One region of the Rhodococcus sp. WB9 genome, then DNA from elsewhere that is predicted to be linked to it. Evidence: riboswitches for the same ligand, from Rfam matches in the RefSeq annotation. Region 1 holds a riboswitch; each other region holds the start of a gene.
What was found. A riboswitch is a leader RNA that binds a small molecule or an ion and turns the genes downstream of it on or off. The one in region 1 is predicted to bind thiamine pyrophosphate.
Positions count from the first base shown of each region.

Region 2: linked by a shared signal. The riboswitch ahead of thiC (phosphomethylpyrimidine synthase ThiC) and the one ahead of FND50_RS07260 (3-oxoacyl-ACP reductase) in region 1 are both predicted to bind thiamine pyrophosphate.
Region 3: linked by a shared signal. The riboswitch ahead of thiO (glycine oxidase ThiO) and the one ahead of FND50_RS07260 (3-oxoacyl-ACP reductase) in region 1 are both predicted to bind thiamine pyrophosphate.
Region 4: linked by a shared signal. The riboswitch ahead of FND50_RS26315 (TenA family protein) and the one ahead of FND50_RS07260 (3-oxoacyl-ACP reductase) in region 1 are both predicted to bind thiamine pyrophosphate.

Region 1 is NZ_CP041769.1:1,511,962-1,515,162, reverse strand. Features, by position in the region: gene FND50_RS07265 (LLM class flavin-dependent oxidoreductase) at 1-1,114, opposite strand, end outside; gene FND50_RS07260 (3-oxoacyl-ACP reductase) at 1,116-1,880, opposite strand; TPP riboswitch at 1,929-2,033, opposite strand; gene FND50_RS07255 (MarR family winged helix-turn-helix transcriptional regulator) at 2,106-2,558, shown strand; gene FND50_RS07250 (organic hydroperoxide resistance protein) at 2,561-2,983, shown strand; gene FND50_RS07245 (oxidoreductase) at 3,005-3,201, opposite strand, start outside.
Region 2 is NZ_CP041769.1:6,217,526-6,220,726, reverse strand. Features, by position in the region: gene thiC (phosphomethylpyrimidine synthase ThiC) at 1-1,371, opposite strand, end outside; TPP riboswitch at 1,364-1,471, opposite strand; gene FND50_RS29090 (GNAT family N-acetyltransferase) at 1,604-1,990, shown strand; gene FND50_RS29085 (GNAT family N-acetyltransferase) at 2,092-2,454, shown strand; gene FND50_RS29080 (hypothetical protein) at 2,548-3,201, shown strand, end outside; gene FND50_RS29075 (exodeoxyribonuclease III) at 3,192-3,201, opposite strand, start outside.
Region 3 is NZ_CP041769.1:6,226,973-6,230,173, forward strand. Features, by position in the region: gene FND50_RS29125 (thiazole synthase) at 1-42, opposite strand, end outside; gene thiS (sulfur carrier protein ThiS) at 35-259, opposite strand; gene thiO (glycine oxidase ThiO) at 262-1,329, opposite strand; TPP riboswitch at 1,326-1,440, opposite strand; gene thiE (thiamine phosphate synthase) at 1,465-2,163, shown strand; gene FND50_RS29145 (NUDIX hydrolase) at 2,164-2,922, opposite strand; gene FND50_RS29150 (hypothetical protein) at 3,047-3,201, shown strand, end outside.
Region 4 is NZ_CP041769.1:5,623,418-5,626,618, reverse strand. Features, by position in the region: gene FND50_RS26320 (ABC transporter substrate-binding protein) at 1-644, opposite strand, end outside; gene FND50_RS26315 (TenA family protein) at 629-1,351, opposite strand; TPP riboswitch at 1,345-1,440, opposite strand; gene FND50_RS26310 (NrtR DNA-binding winged helix domain-containing protein) at 1,498-2,175, opposite strand; gene FND50_RS26305 (carboxylesterase/lipase family protein) at 2,288-3,201, shown strand, end outside.

The DNA.
Region 1 (3,201 bases):
CGGCGATCGATTCCGGGGTTCCGATCATGGTGCAGTGGCCGCCGCCAGCCGCCAACGTGCCCAGCAGCGACCGCACGGTGGGACGGTCCTTGTCGATGATCCGCAGGATCGTGTCGTACCGGCCCTGCGGCCCGGTGAACTCCGACAGCGGCGGCAGCGCGGGAACCGGTGCGTCCAATTCCCAGGCACTGCAGTCCTGCTGGACGAACATCGACAACTGCGCCAGCGACTGTTCGACGGGCAGGAGCGCGTCGAGTTCCGCCTTCTTCCGCCGGGCCTCCGCACCGGTCGAACCGACATAGGTCACGAGACCGGGCATCACGACCACCGCGTCGGCGTCGCGGCCCGCCGCACGGATGCGCAGCTTCACGTCGCCGTAGTAGCTCTGCGCGGCCGTGAGGTCGTAGGCGACGGCGTAGATGCCCTCGGCGCACCGGGCGGCCAGGTCGCGGCCCTGATCGGACGCGCCGGCCTGGAACAGCACGGGACGACCCTGCGGCGAGTGCGGCACGTTCAGCGGACCGTCCACGAGAAAATACTTTCCTCGATGCTCGACCGGCTTCACCTTGGCCGGGTCCGCGAAGATGCCGTCCCGGTCGAGCACGAGCGCGTCGGGCTCCCACGAATCCCACAGGGCGAGTGCCACGTCGACGAATTCCGCGGCGCGCGAATAGCGCTCGTCGTGCGGCGGCATCTCCTCGAGTCCGTGGTTGCGCGCTTCGGCGTCGAACATGGATGTCACCACGTTCCAGCCGACACGGCCGCCGCTGATGTGGTCGAGCGACGCCAGCATCCGGGCGGCGTGGAACGGTGTGTAGAACGTGGTGGACACCGTCGTCACGAGTCCGACCCGCTCCGTCGCGCGCGCCATCGCGGACAGCGCGGTGAGCGGTTCGAGGAACCACATGCCTCCGGATGCGGGGTCGCGCACCGAATGCCCGTCCGCGAAGAACACCGCGTCGAGGCAGCCGCGCTCCGCGGTCTGCGCCAACTCCTCGTAGTAGGCGATGTCGCAGAGTCGCTCCACGTGGGACGAGGGGTGCCGCCACGCGGCGCCGTGGTGCCCGCAGCTGTAGAGGAACGCGTTGAAGTGCAGTTGCCGGGCCTCGCTCATGTCAGTCCTTGACCAGTCCGCCGTCGACGACGAGGTTCTGGCCGGTCACCGCACGCGACCAAGGGGACGCGAAGAACAGCACCGCGTCGGCGAACTCGTCCGGCGTGGTGACCCGCTGCAGCGGGGTGCTCGCCGCGATGAGGTCGAACACCTCGTCGGGAGTGGCGGCGCTCGCGTCGGTGGTGCGGAGCAGCCCGCCCGACACCATGTTGACGGTGATGCCGTCGGGACCGAGGTCGGCCGCGAGCGTGCGGGTCAGCGACAGCGCCGCGGCCTTGGCGGCCGTGTAGTCGTGGTACGGGACGACGGGGTTCTGGAACAGGTTGGTTCCGATGCTCACGATCCGGCCGAACCCGAGCGAACGCATGCCCGGCAGCGCGGCCTGCGTCGTGTGCAGGGTCGCCTTCACGCTGCCACGCAGCTGCGAGTCGAAGGCATCCCACGTGATGACGTCGGCCTTGTCGCGTGCGTCGCCGTTGAAGGAGAAGTCGGCGAGCGCGTTGTTGACCACCGTGGTCACCGGTGAGCCGAAGTGTTCCTCCGCCGCGGAGAACAGCGCAGCCACCTGGCCGGCGTCCGTGACGTCGGCCCGGAGCGCGACCGCACGGTCCGCACCCAGGGAGGTCGCGAGTTCTTCGGCCGCCTCCCGGCTGTTCCGGTAGTTCACGATCACCCGTGCGTTCTGCGCCGCGAACGACCGCACGATGGCGGCGCCGAGGCCCCGCCCACCGCCGGTCACCAGGACGATCTGCTTGTCGAGCTGCATGCTGCCACCTTCCGTTCGGTCGGCGACGAGACATCGGATGAGCGCATACGGCCGTCTCCGCGACATCCCTTCGCCGGCATTACCCAGTTCAGGTTCGACGGGTCTGTTCTCAGCCGTCCGGCTCGTCGCCGGGCAGCACCCCGTGTCACTGGCCAACAGTGTAAGCGCAATCACCGATTCCAGTTCTTGGTTGTGCACAACCTAGTTGTGTGCAACTATTCAGGGGTGACCGACAACCTCACCCTCGACCGCCAGGTGTGCTTCGCCCTGTACTCGGCTTCCCGGGCCATGACGGCGAGATACCGGTCGATGCTCGACTCGTTGGGAGTGACCTACCCGCAGTACCTCGTGCTGTTGGTGCTCTGGGAACGGGACGGCCGCGGAGTACGTGAGATCTGCGACGCCCTCGACCTCGACACCGGCACGCTGTCGCCACTGCTCAAGCGGCTCGAAACCCTGGGCCTGGTCGAACGCCGGCGCTCCACGGCCGACGAGCGCCGGGTCGGGATCCACCTCACCGAGAAGGGTGCGGCCCTCCGCGCCGCCGCGGAGGGCATCCCCGCCGAACTCGCCGACTCGACGGGAATGGAGATCGACGAACTCGTCGCCCTCCGGGACACACTGTCGCGTCTCACCGAATCACTCCACAGCTTCACCACCCCTACAGGAGAGAAGTAACCATGAAGATCGTCTACACCGCCGACGCCCTCGCGACCGGAGAAGGCCGCAACGGCCACGCCCGCACGTCCGACGGCAAGCTCGACCTGAACCTCGCGATCCCCACCGAGATGGGCGGGTCCGGCGACGGCACCAACCCCGAGCAGCTGTTCGCCGCCGGATACGCGGCATGCTTCCACTCCGCGCTCCAGCTGGTCGGCCGTCAGGCGAAGGCGAACGTCGCCGACTCGGCCGTCGGCGCCCGCGTCGGCATCGGCCCGACGGACAGCGGCGGATTCGGTCTCGCCGTCACCCTCGAGGTTTCCCTGCCCCACCTGCCGCGCGCCGAGGCGCTCGAGCTGACCGAGAAGGCACACCAGGTGTGCCCCTACTCCAACGCCACCCGCGGCAACATCGACGTCACCCTCGAGGTCACCGAAGACTGAGCAACCCTGACGGGCGTCGCGTCACCCGAACGTGAACTCGACGCCCGTCAGGTCCTCCGACAGCGCCCACAGCGCCCGCGCGGTGTGCTCGTCCCGCGACTTCTTGTTGGAGCCCACCACCTTCGGATGGCCACGCTGCTCGAACAGGCCGTCCGGCCCGATGTAGCTGCCACCGATCACGTCGGGTGCCGTTGCCGCGTACAGCATCGGCAGCGCCC
Region 2 (3,201 bases), 3.0 Mb from region 1:
GTCGTGCCAGCGGAATTCGAACCGGGCCTTCGACAGCGCGTCGTCCCGCTCCTGCGCCCGCGGATGCTGCTTCGCGAGGTCCGCCGCGTGCGCCGCGATCTTGTACGTGATGACCCCGGTCTTGACGTCGTCCCGATTCGGCAGTCCCAGGTGTTCCTTGGGTGTCACGTAGCAGAGCATCGCGGTGCCGGCCTGCGCGATCATCGCCGCGCCGATCGCGGACGTGATGTGGTCGTACGCCGGCGCGATGTCGGTGGCGAGCGGCCCGAGCGTGTAGAACGGTGCCTCCTCGCACAACTCTTCCTCGAGGCGCACGTTCTCCACGATCTTGTGCATCGGGACGTGCCCGGGACCTTCGATCATCACTTGCACCCCATGGGATTTCGCGATCCGCGTGAGCTCGCCGAGGGTGCGCAGTTCCGCGAACTGGGCCTCGTCGTTGGCGTCCGCAATGGAGCCTGGGCGCAGGCCGTCACCGAGCGAGAACGTGACGTCGTAGCGGTGAAGGATCTCGCACAGTTCGTCGAAGTGGGTGTACAGGAACGACTCCCGATGGTGGGCCAGGCACCAGGCCGCCATGATCGAACCGCCGCGGGAGACGATGCCGGTGACGCGTTTCGCGGTCAGCGGGATGTAGCGGAGCAACACCCCGGCGTGGACTGTCATGTAGTCGACGCCCTGCTCGCACTGCTCGATCACGGTGTCGCGGTAGATCTCCCACGTAAGTGCCGTCGGGTCTCCGTTGACCTTCTCGAGCGCCTGGTAGATCGGCACGGTTCCCACGGGCACGGGCGAATTGCGCAGGATCCATTCCCGGGTCTCGTGGATGTTCTTGCCGGTGGACAGGTCCATGATGGTGTCGGCGCCCCATCGCGTCGCCCACACCATCTTCTCGACCTCTTCCGCGATCGACGACGTGACCGCGCTGTTGCCGATGTTCGCGTTGATCTTGACCGCGAACGCCTTGCCGATGATCATCGGCTCGAGTTCGGGATGGCAGCGGTTGGCCGGGATCACGGCGCGTCCCGCCGCGACCTCGGCGCGCACCGCCTCGGGTGAAACACCCTCGCGTGCAGCGCAATACTGCATCTCGGGGGTGACGACGCCGACGCGGGCGGCGTCGAGTTGGGTGCCCTCCCGATCGGCGATCCACGGTGCACGCAGATGCGGCAGTCCCGCTTCCAGGTCGATCGCGGCGTCCGCGTCGGTGTACGGACCCGACGTGTCGTACACGTCGAGGTGCTCACCGTTGGTGAGGTGTACGCGCCGGACCGGCACCCGGACGTCGTCGCCCGACAGCAGGTACTGCTTGGTGCTGCCCTCGATCGGCCCCGTGGTGACGGACGTGGCTGTAGATACGTTTGTGCTCATCGATGATGCTCCCTACGCCGGCATTACCCGGACAGGTTCGACGGTCGACGGCCCTAGCCGTCCTCTCAGCCCGCTGGTGCGAGCCCCCGTGGATGTGTAGTTGTCCCACAAACTGTAACCGAGATCTCTGTGAGCAATCATTCGGGGGAAACTTGGACAGCGGTTCCCGGCATCGGTATAAAGGGTGATGAACATCACATTTCGGTTACGACACACACCCCAGGAGATAACCATGCTGACAGACGCGCAGGTTGTGGACGTGATCGACAACGCCGATCAGAACCGATTCGAGCTACGCCTGAGTGGTGACCTGGTCGGCATCCTCGGGTATTTCGCCCTTGCAGACGCGCCGCCCGGCGCCGGTGCCGGCGTGGGTGTGGTGGCCGCCCGGCCGCCGGGTCCGAAGGGTCGGGGGCGGCAGGCGCCGGTGGTCTCGTTCATGCACACGGTGATCGTGGAGGACTTCGGCCACCGCGGACTCGCCGCCCTCATGGTGGGTCGCTCCCTCGACCTCGCCCGCGGTTACGGCTGGAAGGTCCGGCCCGTGTGCACGTACGTGCAGCGCTTCGTCTCGGCGCACCCCGAGTACCGCGACCTCGTCGTCCCGGTGCAGGGCTGACGACGGTCGGGGCACGAATCGGGCACTCGTCGGCAACGAAACGGTTCCGGGGGTGGCGATTCCGCTCGCGAGGATGCCGCCTTGCTGATTCCATGAGTGGCATGGATCACACTTCGAACAGTTCCGGGTCGTCCGGGAACATCACGGCCGCTGAGGCTCGCGTGCTCGACAACCCTGCCCACGAACGATTCGATCTGTGGCTCGGGGACGAGTTGGTCGGCATCCTCGGCTATCGGGACGAGGACGACATTCCCGGATTCACTGCGAAGCCGGGCGAGGTGGTCGCGTTCATGCACACGGTCGTCAAGGAAGAGTTCGGTGGGCGAGGGCTGGCCGCAATCCTCGTGCGCGAGGCGTTGAGCTCGGCGCGTCGGCGTGGCTGGAAAGTGCGCCCCATCTGCACGTATGTCCAGCGCTACCTGGCGCTGCACCCGGAGCATCTCGACGTTCTGGTTGCCGAGTAGCCCTACTTTCGAGAGCACTGCTCTTGCCATCTGCGACTCCGCTGTGAATACTGCTCTGTATAGAGAGCGGTGCTCACGTTCGAAGGAGTCGTCATGGCCGTGTCGGATCGGATCGAGAGTCCTACCGGGGTCGCACGGATCTGCGCCGCGGCGCTGTTCGCCCTCGCCGGTGTCCTGTTCGTCGTCTACCCCGTGGTGCGTCCCTACGCGGCAGGTGGGGCGCCGGACGGACGGGCCGAGTTCGCCTCACCGTGGTGGCTCGTCGCTCACCTCGCCGCCGTCGGCGGGTTCATCGCGTTCGGGCTTGCGCTCGTCGCGCTCAGCGGACTGCTGAATGGGACGGGTGGCGAACGAGCGGCGGTGGTCGCAGTGGCGGCGTCGTGGATCGGGACAGGGCTGACGCTGCCCTACTACGGTGCCGAAACGTTCGCGCTGCACGCCCTGGGCGGCAGCGGCCTGGACGAGGGGGCCGTCACGACCCTCGCCGAGAGCGTGCGGATGGGGGCGGCGCAGGCGACGCTGTTCGCCGCAGGACTGCTACTCGTCGCGGTCGGCGCGTCGGCGGCCGCCGTGGCGATCGCCCGATCCCGGCTGCTCGCGGGCTGGGCGGGGATCCCGATGGCGGTGGGGTTCGCACTGTTCATCCCGCAGTTCTACGTCGACGCCCCATTGCGCATCGGGCACGGTGTGCTCATCGGGTTCGGGTGCGCGGTCGTGGCGCTCGGTGTGCTGCGTTCTCAGTCGCCG
Region 3 (3,201 bases), 3.0 Mb from region 1:
GATCGTGAGGCCCTTCTGCACGCCGGGCGTCGCGTCAGCCACCCTGCACCGCCGTGAGGATCTCGATCTCCCAGCCCCGGACCACGAGCTCGTCCCACCGGGCTCGCGGGAACACGGCGCCGTTCACTGCCACCGCGATGCCCTTGGTGGGCAGGTTCAGCACCTCCAGCAGCCCGGTGACGGTCAACGGTTCCGTGAACTCGTGGTCCTCGCCGTTGACGCTGATGCCGATCGGCACCACTACTTGCTGCTCACTCATCTCTACCTCGCTACTTTCTCGAAACGTTCGGGGTCGGCGGCTTTCGCCTCGACCAATGCCGAGCCCTCCAACAATGCCATCGTCGCGTCGGCGGTCACCGGGGTGAGCAGGATGCCGTTACGGCCGTGTCCCGTCGCCACCACGACCCGATCGGACACCCGGCCGATCAGCGGCAGGTTGTCCGGGGTCATCGGACGCAGACCCGCCGAGGTCTCGTGCAGTTCGTACTCGCCGATGGCGGGCATCAGGGCCTCGGCGTCCGCGATCAGGTCGCGCACACCGGCCACCGTGACCTGCGTGTCGTTGCCCGACTCGTACTGGGTGGCACCGACGACGATGCCGTCGGCACGCGGCACCAGGTAGGCGGGCCTGCCGTGCACGCTGCCGCGGATGGTCCGGCCCGGCGCGGGAGTCACCCCGGGACGCGAGCGCAACCGCAGGATCTCGCCCTTCACCGGGCGTACCGGAAGCCCGGGCCACAGGGCCGGTGACGCGATGCCCGCGGTGACGACGATCTGGTCGGTGTCGAGCCGGTCGAGGCTGTGCACGGCCTCCCCGATCAGCTCCACTCCGGCGTCGGCGGCGCACCGCTGCAGCGCCTGCAACAGCAGCCTGTTGTCCACGGCCAGTTCGTCGACGGCCAAGAGTCCCAATCGGACTCCGCGACCCAGCATCGGCTCGAGGGCCCGGACTTCGGCGCGGCCCAGGATCTGCAGTTCCCGCCCCTGGGCGCCCACCCATTCGGCGATGGTCCGCAGGTCCTCCGCGTCGGCGCCGTCCAGCGCGACGGTGAGCGAACTTTCCGACGTGAACAACTCGACGCCGGCTCCGGCCTCGAGTTCCTTCCCGAATTCGGGCCACCGGTCGAGCGATGCACTCCCCAGTTCGAGGACGCTCTCCTCGCCTGGCCAGCCCTCGGACAACGGGGCGAGCATGCCGCCCGCCACCCAGGACGCTCCCGAACCTATCGACGGGTCGTACAGCCGTACCGACCAGCCGTTGCGGGCTGCTCGCCACGCAATGGACAGGCCGATCACTCCGCCTCCGACGACGGATACCGATCTCGCCATTGAACTCCACCTCACTTCCTGCGCCGGCATGATCCGGGTCAGGTATGACGGTCGGGCTCGGCGTGAGCCCCTCTCAGCCCCACGTTCCCCGGGACTCCCGTGTTGCACTTTCACCGTAGAGGCTACCGTCATGCCGTGACCACCTCGCATCACAGCAACCTCACGGACCGTCGGCGCCGCCTCGGAACAGCACGTTTGTACCTGTGCACCGATGCTCGGCGCGAGAAGGGCGACCTGGCGCAGTTCGCCGAGGCCGCACTGTCCGGCGGCGTCGACATCATCCAGCTCCGCGACAAGGGCTCGGCCGGAGAGAAGAAGTTCGGCACGATGGACGCCCGGGACGAACTGGCGGCGCTGTCGGTGCTCGCGGCCGCTGCCAGGCGGCACGGAGCGCTGCTCGCGGTCAACGACCGCGCCGACATGGCGCTGGCGGCCGGAGCCGACGTGCTGCACCTCGGCCAGGGCGACCTGCCCGTCCCGTACGCACGGACCGTGGTGGGTTCCGACGTCCTGATCGGCCGCTCCACCCACAGCCGCGCCCAGGCCAGCCTGGCGGCGATCGAGGACGGCGTCGACTACTTCTGCACCGGTCCGGTGTGGGCCACCCCCACCAAGCCGGGGCGGACCGCGTCGGGCATCGATCTGGTGCGATCGACCGCCGATTCGGAGCCGAACCGCCCGTGGTTCGCGATCGGCGGCATCGACGAGTCCCGGGTTCCGGAGATCCTCGCCGCGGGGGCCTCCCGCATCGTCGTCGTCCGGGCCGTCACCGAGGCCCGCGACCCGCAGGCCGCCGCACGCTCGCTGTCCGCCCTGCTGCAGCAGAACGCGTAGTTACGGCTGATCCAGCCAGTCCAGCACGGTGGCGGGCGGTAGGACCACGATGGTGGTCGGCAACTGTTCGATCAGGTCGGGGTCGGTGGTGACGACCGCCGTCACCGTTCCCAGCGTGGTGCCGTGGCCGGCCGGTTCGGCGAGGCGGCCGACGGCGTCCAGGGCCTCGAGCACCTCGACGCGCGGCAGCCACCCGTAAGTGCGGTCGGGCAGGTGCACCGTGCGGGGCAGGGCCTTCGACAACTGTGCCAGCGCGCCGCGTTCACCCAGCACGTCGTGCCGATCGAGCAGCAATCGCACCTCGGTGGTACGCAGTTGCGGCCACCCGGCTTCGAATCCCGGGTGCAGCGGCAACCCGGCGACGTCAGTTTCCCGCACCCAGCGCAGTTCGGTGCTCTCGCCGTTCGCGACGGTGGGCAGTGGGCGCTCGGCGTCGGCGATCACCGTCGTGTAACTCCAGCCGCTCGCGGCCTTCATCGTGACGACCTCGGTGCGGACGCGGATGGCCGCGCTCTCGATGCCTGCTTCCTCGTGGGCCTCGCGCACCGCGGCGTGGGTGGTGGACTCGTGGCTGTCCCGGGCACCGCCGGGCAACGCCCACGTACCGCCCTGGTGACTCCAGACCGCACGGTGCTGTAGCAGCACGGCCGGCGTCTCGTCGGGGAGCGGCGCACGCAGCAACAACCCGGCGGCACCGTGCTTGCCCCAATGACGACTGCCGTCCGGCCCGGTTGCCCAACCGTCACCGTCACCACGCATCGACTACCCCTGTCCGACCTGATGGGTCTCCCTGCAGTTCCCTCACACTAACGGTTTCTTCCGGAACTGCCCGTCGGCAGTCGTGAACCGACCGCTGCTTATATGCTCCCCACAAGGTGCGGCCATGACACGGGAGGGGTGCGAGGTGGTTCTGCGTGAGGCGCCGTCGATCGAACCCCACGGCAGCCGCGCATTGTCCGCCGCCGCGGACGACGACGTCGACCCCGCGGTGGCACGCCGCAAGGAACTGCGCGCGTTCCTGGAGTCGACTCCCGCCAA
Region 4 (3,201 bases), 3.6 Mb from region 1:
GTGTAGTGGAAGTAGCGCATCGGGGTGCCCTGGTGCTCGGCCTCGATGCCCTCCCAGCCGAAGAACGAGACGGTGAAGTCGGCGGTGCCGGAGTACACGGCCTCGTACGCCGAGGTGCCGAGCGTGACGGTGGTGAATTCGCCCTTGCCGCCGTCGTTCCGGATGATCTGCTTCAGCGTCTCCTCGCCGTCCGGGTCCGCGAACCCGGCGTAGATCTTGCCGTCCAGATCCCGGGGGCGGGTGATGTCGGCGCGATCCGCCTTCACCGCGATGCCCGTCGCCCAGTGCTGCAGCGGAGCCATCACCGACGTGGTCTGTGCGCCCGCGGCCTTCGAGAACGTCGCAGAACTCTGGAAGCTCACCCCGAACTCCGCGTTGCCGGCGTCGACCAGGGTGTCGGGCGAGGTGTCGTTGTAGGGCAGCACCTGCACGTCGAGTCCGGCGTCCGCGAACCAGCCTTCCTGCTGGGCGACGAACAGCCCGGTGTGGTTGGTGTTCGGTGTCCAGTCGAGTGCGAACCGGATGGTGTCGCCGGACTGCGAGTCACCGGCGCAACCGGTGAGCAGCGACAGGGCGGAGACCAGGACGACGGCTGCGGTGGCAGCGCGCTTGGTACGAGAGAAGAGTGTCACGACGCCGGCCATTCCTGCTTGTTGAGAGCGGTGTCCCAGAACATGTGTTCGTAGCGGCTGGCGATCACGAACGCCTCCGCCATCGCCTCACGCTGGGCATCGGTCGCGGCCTCGGCCGCGGCGTCCACGAGTTCGCGGGCCGTCGCGACGGCGGCGTGGAACTCCTCGGCGTCGTAGGTGGTCACCCACTGTGCGTAGGGGTGCGACGGGTCGGCGGAGAGCACCTCACGGGCGCTCGCCGCGAGCCGGTGCCCGACATCGGCGTAGATCCAGAAGCACGGCAGCACCGCGGCCGCAGCCACCGCGTACGACTCGGTGGCGGCGACGGCCGTCAGGTACGAGATGTACCCGAGGCAGGCCGGCGAATGCTGCGGCTCCACGTCCGACTCGGGGAGTCGTCCGCTGGTCAGCAGATTCTGGTGCAGCGTCGCCTCGACCGTGGCGGCCTCGGCGGCCGAGCCCGCCCAGAACCCGGCCTCGACCGGGCCCGGCGCATGCGCGGCGACCAGTGAGAGAGCCTTCGCGTACCCGGTCAGGTACAGGAAATCCTGCTCGATGTAAGTGCGGAACACGTCCAGCGGCAGCGTTCCGTCGCCGAGGCGGCGCAGGAACTCGAGTTCGTCGATCGCCTCGCGCAGCACCTTGGTCCGGTCCCACAAGTGGTCCGTGAATCGGGCGTGCTGGCCGGCGCCGGCAGCATCGTGGACAGAGCTATTCACAACGTTGACATCCCTTCGTCAGCATTACCTGAGCAGGTTCCCGGGTGTGTTCTCAGCCCCGCCTGTGCGGAGCACCCCGTGTCAGAACAAGCCGACCCTAGCACCGGCCGTGCCGCGGGTGGAAAGGCCCGGGTCGGTCGACGGGCTCAGCCGGCGAGAAACGCGGCCGCGGTCGGCGGGAGAGACGCGGGGCCGCGCCGGTAGATCTCGGCGGGCCGGCCGGTCCCGACGACGGCCATGTCGCCGGTGTTCTCCAGGGCCGGCCTCATGTGCCGCCGGAACGAGTCCTTCGGCAGGGGACGTCCGAACACCACCTCGTACACCCGGCGGAGTTCGAGCACCGTGAACGTGTCGCCGGCCAGGCCGGACGGGTCGACGGCCCGCGCGTACCGCTCGCGCAGGTCGGCGACGGCGAGGGCGACGACGTCCGCGTGGTCGAACGCCATCTCCTGCGTCACCCGGTCGTCGTCGACGGTGATCAACATCGTGTCGCGGGGGAGCGCTGTGCGGGGCAGCGCGGCGCCGTGCGTCATCGACAGCACCCACCCGCGATCGTCGCGGCCGGGGTCGTCGAGCATCGCCAGCTGATGGAATTCGGTGCCCGTCAGCCCGGCCGTGATGCGCAGGCACCGCTCGGCGGCGTCCCGCAGTCGTTCACCCTCGTGGAGGAAGGTGCCGGGAAGGGTAAATTGGCCTGAACGGCGAAGAGCCACAAGCACTTTCAGTTCCGTTCCGTCGACGGTGAGGACGGCGACGTCGACCGCCACGGAGGGGCGCGGATAGTCGAGGAGGCTCCTGCCGTCGGAATCGGTCCATGCGGCCACGCAGGAATGTTAGCGCACGGTTGATCTATCTCGCGTTCGATCGGTCCTGCCTGCTATTCGTTGGTAGTTTGGCGAGAGATTCCCGGTACGTGCTGCGTGAGGAGATTCGTCCGTGGAGGTCGACAAGTCCGGCGACACGCTCGTCGTCCGTGCCCGGGACGGCGAGGTGCGTGGCTATCCCGAGGGCGACGTCTACGCGTGGAAGGGCATTCCGTTCGCCGCGGCGCCCGTCGGCGACCTGCGGTTTCGCGCGCCGGTCCCGCCCGCACCGTGGGAAGGTGTGCGCGACTGCGTCGACTTCGGCCCGATGGCGCCGCAGGGGCATGGCACCGCCGTCCCCATCGATGCGGGACTCGAGATGGACGAGGACTGCCTGTCCGTCAACGTCTGGGCCCCGAGACCCGACGGCACTCCGCGGCCGGTGATGGTGTGGATCCACGGCGGTGCCTACTGCCTGGGAACCGCAGCCCAGGGCATCTACAACGGGCGCATCCTGTCCACCCTCGGCGACGTCGTGCTGGTCTCGTTCAACTACCGGGTGGGAGCGCTCGGCTTCCTCGACCTGTCGTCGTTCTCGACGGCCGAGCGGGTGTTCGAGACCAACTGCGGGCTGCGTGACCAGGTCGCGGCCCTCGCATGGGTGCGCGACAACATCGCATCGTTCGGCGGTGACCCGGACGAGGTGACGGTGTTCGGCGAGTCGTCCGGAGCCGGGTCGATCACCACGCTGATGACGTGTCCGAGCGCCGAGGGGCTGTTCCACCGCGCGATCGCCCAGAGTCCGCCCGCCACGTCGGTCTACGGGAGCGAGCGGGCGGCCACCGTCGCGAAACAGTTCCTCGACATCCTCGAGGTGGAACCCGGGCAGATCGACACACTGCTGCACCTTCCGTACCGCACGGTGATCGAGGCCAGCGACACACTCGTCAACGAGGTGCCGACGAGGATCCCGGGCACGCTCGCCATGGCACCCGTGGTGGACCGCGACTTCCTGCCCCGCTACCCGGTGGCCGCGTTCCAGAAGGG